Regions from separate parts of the Streptomyces sp. NPDC051243 genome, predicted to be linked through region 2. Evidence: riboswitches for the same ligand, from Rfam matches in the RefSeq annotation. Region 2 holds a riboswitch; each other region holds the start of a gene.

Region 1 (3,267 bases), on a different contig from region 2:
GTCGATCGACGGATACAGCCCGTGAATGAGGCCGGTGTTGTCGTCGGTGTTGCCGGTGAGCGCGGCCCAGTCGATGAACACCGAGCCGAGGACACCGATCAGCAGCAGCGAGATCAGCGTGCCGAGCACCGCCACCGACGTACGGGCCGAGAGGCCGTGGCACAGGTAGAGGGCGATCAGCATGATGGCACTCGACCCCACGACCGCCACGACCAGCGGGTTCGAGCCCTGCAGGATCGCGGGCAGGATGAAGAAGTTGAGCACCAGGAAGCTGATGGCCAGCGAGACCAGCGCCATCACGCCCCGCATCCGCCCGACGAGCACGACGGCGAGAGCGAAGATGCCGGCGAGCACCGCCAACGGAACGCGCCGGTTCACGTCGGTGACCGAGTACTGCAGGTCCTTGGGCGCCGAGGGCTCATAGGCGACCACGACTTCCTGGCCCTCGTGCAACTGCCGTGACTGGTCGGGCTGCACGATCTCCGTGAACGTACGGCCCTTGTCCGTGCCGGTGTCGACGCGGATCGTCGCCTTCTTGCAGGTGCCGTTCTCCTGCTGCACGGCGGAGGAGCCCTCGGCGGTGGAGGTGTCACCGGTCGGGGGCACCCCTGAGGCGCCCACCTCCTTGCAGTTCACCTCGACCACCTTGGTGACCGTGGCCTGCTGAGTCTGCCGGTCGAAGCCGACGCCCGTCCGCTCGTGCGGCGGGGCACCGCCCGGCCACAGCACCGCGAGCCCCACCACCACCGCCGCGGCGAACGGAATCAGGATCGCCGCGATGACCTTGCGCAGGTGCTGGGAGACGGGTGCCGCAGGACCGTGGGCGTGACTGTGCGAGTGCCCGTACCCGCCACCGTCGCCGCCGCCGCCGTGCGAGCCGCCGGACCCGGGCCCGTGTCCATGACCACCGGAATCGTGCCCCTGCCCGTCACCCGGGCCGGGTCCCCGCCCCGGTGAGCCACTGGATTCGGAACCGTGCTCGTGCCAGCCGCCGTGTCCGGCGCCATGATCGTCGCGGGCGTCTCCGGAACCACGGCCGTATCCGCCGTCGTATCTCGCTCCAGGAATCCCCGAACCCCGGCCGTCTGCACGGCCGTTGCCCCGGGCGGGGCCGTTTCCGGCGCCGGATCCGCGGGGCCGCTCGGGCGGTGGGTACGGAGGTTCATGCGTCGTGGTCACCGACCGATCATCGCAAGAACGACCGGGGCCCTCTGTTCAGCGCGCCCGAATTGACGCTAGCGTGGTGCCACCTTTGTACACGCGGGAGCTCGGAGCACCGGGCTGAGAGGGCGCTGACCTCCGTCCCAGCGATGTTTCACATGAAACATCACCCATCGCGAGTGATGTTTCACACGAAACGTCGGCAGACGGAAACCGCTGCGTCGACCGCCGAACCTGTTACCGGGTAATGCCGGCGTAGGGAGTAGGTCTCATGACCAACAAGGACGCACGCACGCCTGCCTCCGTCCAGGACGAGCAGTCCCAGGAGGCCGGGAAGTCCATCGGCTGGCACAAGGCGTATGTCGAGGGCTCACGCCCCGATCTGCGGGTGCCGGTCCGCCAGGTGCACCTCACCAACGGGCAGTCGGTCACGCTGTACGACACGTCAGGCCTGTACACCGATCCACTCGCCGATACCGACGTCCGCAGGGGCCTGCCCCCGCTACGGGAGAATTGGATCATCGCCCGCGGCGACACCGAGGAGTACGCGGGCCGTCCTGTCCGCCCCGAGGATGACGGGATCAAGCACACCTCGCCCCGTGGCGGTCTGCGCAACCTCGACGCGGTCTTCCCCGGACGGCCGCGCCAGCCCCGTCGCAGCCGTGACGGCAAGGCGGTCACGCAGCTCGCCTACGCGCGCCGCGGCGAGATCACCCCCGAGATGGAGTTCGTGGCCATCCGGGAGAACGTTTCTCCCGAGGTGGTCCGCGAGGAGATCGCGGCGGGCCGTGCGGTGCTGCCCGCCAACGTCAACCACCCGGAGATCGAGCCGATGATCATCGGCAAGCGATTCCTGGTGAAGGTCAACGCCAACATCGGCAACTCCGCCGTCACCTCCTCCATCGAGGAGGAGGTCGAGAAGATGACCTGGGCGACCCGCTGGGGTGCCGACACGGTCATGGACCTCTCGACCGGCCGCAACATCCACACCACCCGCGAATGGGTGCTGCGCAACTCCCCCGTGCCGATCGGCACGGTGCCGCTCTATCAGGCGCTGGAGAAGGTCGACGGCCGCGCCGAGGAGCTGACCTGGGAGATCTACAAGGACACGGTCATCGAACAGGCGGAGCAGGGCGTGGACTACATGACGGTCCACGCGGGCGTTCGCCTGCCGTACGTACCGCTCACCGCGAACCGCAAGACCGGCATCGTTTCGCGAGGCGGCTCGATCATGGCCGCGTGGTGCCTGGCGCACCACAAGGAGAGCTTCCTGTACGAGAACTTCGAGGAACTCTGCGAGATCCTCGCCGCGTACGACGTCACGTACTCACTGGGCGACGGCCTTCGGCCCGGCTCGATCGCGGACGCCAACGACGAGGCGCAGTTCGCGGAACTCCGAACTCTCGGGGAACTCAACCGGATCGCGAAGCGTTTCAACGTACAGACCATGATCGAGGGCCCGGGACACGTCCCGATGCACAAGATCAAGGAGAACATCGACCTTCAGCAGGAGATCTGTGATGAAGCTCCGTTCTATACGCTCGGCCCGCTGACCACGGACGTCGCGCCGGCGTACGACCACATCACCTCCGGCATCGGTGCCGCGATGATCGCCTGGTGGGGCACGGCCATGCTCTGCTACGTCACCCCCAAGGAGCACTTGGGCCTGCCCAACCGTGACGACGTCAAGACCGGCGTCATCACGTACAAGATCGCCGCCCACGCGGCCGATCTCGCCAAGGGGCACCCCGGTGCTCAGGAGTGGGACGACGCGCTCTCCGACGCTCGCTTCGAGTTCCGGTGGGAGGACCAGTTCAACCTCGCCCTGGACCCGGACACGGCACGCGAGTTCCACGACGAGACCCTGCCGGCCGAGCCCGCGAAGACGGCCCACTTCTGCTCCATGTGCGGGCCGAAGTTCTGCTCGATGAAGATCTCCCAGGACATCCGCCGCCAGCACGGCGAGTCCCGGGAGGAGATCGAGGAGGGCATGGCTCAGAAGTCGAAGGAGTTCGCGGCGGCGGGCAACCGCGTGTACCTGCCGATCGCGGACTGACGTCGACGTCCTGACCCAGGGCGCCATGCCCAGGTGTCCGGCGCGTGGCC
Region 2 (3,267 bases):
CTCCGTACCGAGCGCCTCGCGCGCGAGGCGGGCCGTCAGCACGGCCTCTCCGGCTGTGAAGCAGCCCGCCGTGTTCGGCAGCACCCGTATCCCGAGCTTCTCCAGCACGGACAGCACGGAGCCGTGCACCGACGGGTTCACCCGCCGCATCGCGACCGTCGTCAGCTCCGTCCCGGACGCCACCAGCGCCCGCTCGAGCACCTCCAGGCTGGGCGCCCCGCCCGTGCCCATGATCAGACGGGACGTGAAGGACGTACCGCCGATGACAAAGGGATCGTCGGCCATGGTTCAGCCTCCTTGGACGGCGGTGAGGACCTCGACGCGGTCCCCCTCGGAAAGGGGCGTCGACGGCCACTGCGCGCGCGGGACGACGGTTTCGTTCAGGGCGGCGGCCACCCCGGAGGGCGCCGCGGTGAGGGACTTCACGAGCGTGTCGAGAGCCGTGCCCGGCTCGATCCGCCGACGCTCGCCGTTGACCGAGATGGTGACCTGGACGCTCATGCGGGCTGCTCCGTGAGTGCGGCGGGGCTGAAGCGCTTCGGCGTGAACGGCCGGGCTTCCTCCGGGAGTTCACCGGTGGCCAGGACGTGTGCCATGGCGTCCCCGGTGACCGGCGTCAGCAGCACGCCGTTGCGGTAGTGCCCGGTGGCCAGCGACAGACCCTCCAGCTCGGTCGGGCCGAGCAGCGGCGCGTTGTCCGGGGAGCCGGGGCGCAGACCGGCCCGCGTCTCGGTGAGCGGCAGTTCCGTGATGCCGGGCACCAACTCGTGGGCGTCGCGCAGCAGCTCGTACACCCCGCCCGCGGTCACCGTGGTGTCCCAGCCCAGCTCCTCGCTCGTCGCGCCGACGACCAGCTCCCCGCTCTCGCGCGGCACCAGATACACCTGGCTGCCGCGCACCACGGCCCGCACGGTCCGGCTCAGGAACGGCGCGTACCGCTTCGGCACGGTCAGCCGCAGCACCTGCCCCTTCACGGGGCGTACGGGCGGCAGTACGTCGTCCGGGACCCCGGGCAGCCGCCCGCTGAGGCTGCCGGCCGCGAGGACCACCTGGTCCGCGCCCAGCGCGGTGCCGTCCGCCGCGGTGACTCCGGCTGCCCGGTCCCGTACGACGTCGAGGCGCTCGGCCCAGGACCGGTGGAAGACGACACCGGCCCGCTCGCACGCGGCCACCAGTGCCGCGGCCAGCCGCCGCGGGTCGATCTGGTGATCGCCGTCGACGCGCAGCCCCCCGCGCACCCCCGGCGCGAGCATCGGCTCCAGGCGCCGGCACTCCCGCCCCGACAGCCACTCGGAGTCCAGCCCCGACCGGCGCTGCAGGGTGTGCAGTTCGCGCAGGTGAGCGCGGTCGTCGGAGTCCAGCGCGACGGCCAGCGTGCCGCACCGGCGGTAGCCGAGGTCGTGGCCGGTCAGCTCGGTGAGCTCGGCCGCGAAGTCCGGGTACCGGCGGGCCGAGGCGAGGTTCAGGCCCAGCAGGGTCTGCTCGCCGTAGTGCAGTTCCGTGACGGCGGCCAGCATCCCGGCGGCCACCTGGGCGGCCCCGCCACCCGGCTCGGGATCCACGACGGTCGTCGTGAACCCGCGCTGTGCGGCCCGCCACGCCGTGACCAGGCCGATGATTCCGCCCCCGATGACAAGGACGTCTGACATTCGCGTACGCGACATGGGCGTCCAGCCCCTCCCTTCGCCGGCATGACCCGGATCAGGTTCGTACGGTCGGAGGCCGCCAGCCTCCCTCTCAGCCCGGTGCGTCCGGGCTCCCGCGAGTGCTTTACGTTGGCCACCCTAGCCCGCCGCCGTATGTCTCAGTAAGGGAGCCTCCGCCCGTGGCCCGCTCGCTCGACGGTCTCGTCCTCGCCCCTGTCGCCGATCAGTCCCCAGGTCAGGTGGGTACCCGCACCCGGTTCACGTACCACGAGAAGGACGGCGAGATCTGGGCCGAGTACGCGGGCGGCGACGTCGTACGCGGCCGTCTCGTGGGCACCCGGGAAGGCGACCGGCTGGACTTCCGGTACGTGCAGCTGAAGCGGGACGGGACGACGTCGTCGGGGCACTGTGTGTCGACGGTGGTCGAGCTGCCCGACGGGCGGGTACGGCTGGAGGAGAGCTGGGAGTGGGAGTCGCAGGCGGGCAGCGGCACCAGCGTTGTGGAGCAGGTCACTGAGCACGACTCCTGACTGACAAAATGTCAGTTGTCTATGGTGATCAGGTGAGCGAGCAGACGAGCAGGTCGCAGCGGAGCGTGGTCGTCGCCGGCGCCGGCATGGCCGGTGTGCAGACGGCGGTCGCCCTTCGGGAACAGGGTTTCACGGGCCCGGTCACGCTGATCGGCGCCGAGCCCCACCAGCCGTACGACCGGCCTCCCCTGTCCAAGGCCGTCCTGCTCGGCAAGGCCGAGGGCTCCGCCTTCGACGTCGACTTCGAGGCGCTCGGCATCGAGCTTCAGCTGGGGCGCGAGGTGCTGGGCGTGCGCCCCGCCGACCACGAGCTGGACACCGAGGCCGGGCCCGTCCCGTACGACGTCCTCGTGCTCGCCACCGGTGCCGAACCCATCCGGCTGCCGGGCACCGAGGGCGTGCCCGGCGTCCATCTGCTGCGGACCCTCGACGACGCCGAGCGGCTGCGGCCGGTGCTCGCCCGGCAGCACGACATCGTGGTCGTCGGCGCGGGCTGGATCGGCGCCGAGTTCGCCACGGCCGCGCGCGAGGCGGGCTGCGCCGTGACGGTCGTGGAGGCCGCCGACCGGCCGCTCGCGGGGGCGCTGCCCGCGGAGGTGGCGGCGCCGATGACCGCCTGGTACGCGGACAGCGGGGCGGTGCTGCGCACCCACGCGCGCGTGGAGCGCGTCGAGCCCGGCGCGGTGATCCTCGACGACGGCTCGCGGCTGCCCGCGGGCGCCGTCGTGGTCGGCATCGGGGCGCGGCCCGCCACGGCCTGGCTGGCCGGCTCGGGCATCGAGCTCGGCGCGCACGGCGAGGTCGTGGCCGACGACCACCTGCGCACCTCCGTGCCGGACGTCTACGCGGTCGGCGACTGCGCGTCGTTTCCCTCGGGGAGGTATGGCGAGCGCCTGCTGGTCCACCACTGGGACAACGCCCTCCAGGGCCCGCGCACGGTCGCGGCCAACATCCTCGGCGAGGTCACCGGTGAGCCTCTCGCGGTCTACGACCCCGTGCCGTACTTCTGGTCCGAGCAGTTCGGCCGCTTCGTTCAGTACGCCGGGCACCACGCCGCCGCCGACACGACCCTGTGGCGCGGCGACCCCTCG
Region 3 (3,267 bases), on a different contig from region 2:
GCCAGGTGGTGAACCACAGGACGTGCCGGATGTCGGACTGCCCGAGCACGTCCCAGAGCCGCCCGAACTGCCAGACCCCGTCGACCTTCAGACCGCGCGCGACAATCGCGGCGACGGGGTAGGCGAAGAAGACCGCGAAGAAGGCCACGGGCACGGCGATGAGGCCGAGCCGCACCGCTGCGCTCCGCGGGTTCCTCCTCCGAATCGGCCGGGGGGCTACTTCAGTACGAGCGAGGTCCACGACTTGACCCAGTCGTCACGGTTGTCGGCGATCTTCGCCGGGTCCATGGTCTCGGGCTCCTCGGCCTGCGGGCCGTACTTCGCGAACTCCTCGGGCACCTGGGCACCGTCGACCACCGGGTAGACGAACATGTTGAGCGGCATGTCCTCCTGGAACGTCTTCGTCAGCAGGAAGTCGATCAACGCCTTGCCGCCCTCGGCGTTCTTGGCGTTGCTGAGCAGACCCGCGTACTCGACCTGGCGGAAGCAGGTGCCGGTCGCGACCCCGGTGGGGGCGGCCGTCGGCTTCGGGTCGGCGTAGATCACCTCGGCGGGCGGCGAGGAGGCGTACGACACGACGAGCGGCCGGTCCGCCTTGGCCTGCTTGCCGCCGGCCGAGCCGGAGAACTCCTCGTTGTAGGCCTGCTCCCAGCCGTCGACGACCTTGACGCCGTTGGCCTTCAGCTTCCCCCAGTAGTCCTGCCAGCCGTCGTCGCCGTACTTGGCGGCGGTGCCGAGCAGGAAGCCCAGGCCCGGCGAGGAGGTGGAGGCGTTCTCGGTGACGAGGAGGTTCTTGTACGCCGGCTTGATCAGGTCGTCGAACGACGTCGGCGGGGCCAGCTTGTGCTCGCTGAAGTACGCCTTGTCGTAGTTGACGCAGATGTCGCCGGTGTCGACGGGAATGACCCGGTGCTCGTCCTGGTCGGCCTGGTACCGGGCGTCGATCTTGTCGGCGCCCTTCGCCTCGTACGGCTGGAACAGCCCGTTGTCGAGCGCCCGCGACAGCAGGGTGTTGTCGACGCCGAAGAAGACGTCGCCCTGCGGGTTGTCCTTGGTGAGGATCGCCTTGTTGACGGCCTGCCCGGCGTCGCCGTCCTCCAGGACCTTGACCTGGTAGCCGGACTGCTTCTCGAACGCGGCGAGGACGTTCTTCGAGACGGCCCACGAGTCGTGGCTGACGAGCGTCACGGTCTTCGACCCGCCGGACCCGGACCCGCCGGAACTCTCGTCGTCGGACGACGATCCGCACGCGGACAACGTGACCAGGCCGAGACCGACGGCCAGGGCCAGGTACTTCTTGGTGGTGCTCACTGAATTCCTCCTGGGATGGACCAGGAAGAGACGCGGCCCCGCCCAGAAGTCCTTTCGGCTCCCGGGCAGGGCGCAACAGCTTGAGTGATGACCGAACTTCCTACCCAGAATGACCTGGGCGAGGTTCAGAGGGTCTGCGGCCTGGTTGCCGCACTCTCAGCGCTGTGGCGCTCCCCTGTCGGAATATGAAGATGTTCGTACGGGTGTACGCGCTCAGATTACCGCTCGGTGGCCGCGAGCTGACCGCAGGCCCCGTCGATCTCCTGACCACGGGTGTCCCGAATCGTCACCGGCACACCATGGGCGGCGATGGCCTCGACGAACGCCTTCTCGTCCTCGGGCCGCGAGGCGGTCCACTTCGACCCGGGAGTCGGGTTCAGCGGAATCAGGTTCACATGCACGGGCTTGCCCTTGAGCAGCCGCCCGAGCCGGTCACCGCGCCACGCCTGGTCGTTGATGTCCCGGATGAGCGCGTACTCGATGGACAGCCGGCGCCCGGACTTCTCGACGTACTCGAACCCGGCGTCGAGCACCTCGCGCACCTTCCACCGCGTGTTCACGGGGACGAGGGTGTCGCGCAGCTCGTCGTCGGGCGCGTGCAGCGAGATCGCGAGCCGGCACTTGAAGCCCTCGTCGGCGAACCGGTGGATGGCCGGGACGAGACCGACGGTCGAGACGGTGATCCCGCGCTGCGACAGCCCCAGCCCGTCCGGCTCGGGATCGGTGAGCCGCCGAATCGCCCCCACGACCCGGTTGTAGTTGGCGAGCGGCTCGCCCATCCCCATGAAGACGATGTTGGACAGCCGAGCGGGCCCGCCGGGCACTTCCCCGTCCCGCAGCGCCCGCATCCCGTCCACGATCTGATGCACGATCTCCGCGGTGGACAGATTGCGATCGAGCCCCGCCTGCCCGGTGGCGCAGAAGGGACAGTTCATCCCGCACCCCGCCTGGGAGCTGATGCACATGGTCACCCGGTCCGGATACCGCATCAGCACCGACTCGACGAGCGTCCCGTCGAACAGCCGCCACAGCGTCTTGCGCGTCGTGCCCTCGTCGGTCGACAGATGCCGTACCACGGTCATCAGCTCCGGGAACAGCTCCTCCCGCAGCTTGGCGCGCGATCCGGCAGGGATGTCGGTCCACTGCTCCGGGTCGTGCGCGTACCGCGCGAAGTAGTGCTGCGAGAGCTGCTTGGCACGAAACGGCTTCTCGCCGATCGCGGCGACAGCGTCCTTGCGCTCACCGGGCGTGAGATCGGCAAGGTGCCGCGGCGGCTTCTTGGCTCCGCGGGGGGCGACGAAAGTGAGTTCTCCGGGCTTAGGCATGGCTGTACCAGTGTCGCAGATCCACTGGTGTGGCCCGCTCCCCTGTGGACAGCCGGGATCACTCCCGCGTGGCGGATGGCCGCGACGGGCTCGTACGTGCCTGCCGAACGCCGGGCTAGTCGGTCCTGCGCTCCAGCCTGTCCTTGAGGAGTTGCTCGTCGCGCGGCAGTTCCTTGCGAACCTGTGGGCGGACGACGAGGGGCACCAGGACCTTGCCGAGGCCGTGCCCTTCGAAGTCGATGTCGATCGTCACGCGGGAGCGGCGTCCGTCGTCGAGCGGCTCGATCTCACCGTGGGTGCGGGGCCTGACGGGACCGTCGATCCCGTGCAGATCCCAGCTGTGCGGAGGGTCGAGCTCGTCGAACTGCACGGTCATCGGAAGCTGTCGGTTGCCGATGCGCCGGGTGACCCGCACCCGGGAGCCGGCGTGGACCGGCCCTTCGTCGAGCGGCTCGGCCGAGACGGCGCTCAGCTGCCATTCGGGCAGGTGGGACGGGTCGGTGATGTACGCGTAGACCTCGTCCGGCGTGCAGTCGACGTCGATGACTTCTCGGATGGCGGTCATGATGACCCCCTTCGAGTCCCCTGTGGGTGCCTGTGAGTGTCTCTGAGTGCCTTCGTTGACGTACAC

What was found. Region 2 has a riboswitch for thiamine pyrophosphate ahead of thiO (glycine oxidase ThiO). Riboswitches for the same ligand answer to the same signal wherever they lie in the genome.
Region 1: linked by a shared signal. The riboswitch ahead of thiC (phosphomethylpyrimidine synthase ThiC) and the one ahead of thiO (glycine oxidase ThiO) in region 2 are both predicted to bind thiamine pyrophosphate.
Region 3: linked by a shared signal. The riboswitch ahead of ACIBAG_RS29985 (thiamine ABC transporter substrate binding subunit) and the one ahead of thiO (glycine oxidase ThiO) in region 2 are both predicted to bind thiamine pyrophosphate.

Annotation. Positions count from the first base shown of each region.
Region 1 is NZ_JBITES010000004.1:75,982-79,248, reverse strand. Features, by position in the region: gene ACIBAG_RS10915 (YibE/F family protein) at 1-1,179, opposite strand, end outside; TPP riboswitch at 1,251-1,440, shown strand; gene thiC (phosphomethylpyrimidine synthase ThiC) at 1,433-3,217, shown strand.
Region 2 is NZ_JBITES010000006.1:48,136-51,402, forward strand. Features, by position in the region: gene ACIBAG_RS16480 (thiazole synthase) at 1-285, opposite strand, end outside; gene thiS (sulfur carrier protein ThiS) at 289-501, opposite strand; gene thiO (glycine oxidase ThiO) at 498-1,664, opposite strand; TPP riboswitch at 1,662-1,773, opposite strand; gene ACIBAG_RS16495 (hypothetical protein) at 1,826-2,176, shown strand; gene ACIBAG_RS16500 (NAD(P)/FAD-dependent oxidoreductase) at 2,185-3,267, shown strand, end outside.
Region 3 is NZ_JBITES010000012.1:204,573-207,839, reverse strand. Features, by position in the region: gene ACIBAG_RS29990 (ABC transporter permease) at 1-241, opposite strand, end outside; gene ACIBAG_RS29985 (thiamine ABC transporter substrate binding subunit) at 217-1,311, opposite strand; TPP riboswitch at 1,391-1,498, opposite strand; gene rlmN (23S rRNA (adenine(2503)-C(2))-methyltransferase RlmN) at 1,530-2,636, opposite strand; gene ACIBAG_RS29975 (SRPBCC family protein) at 2,752-3,201, opposite strand.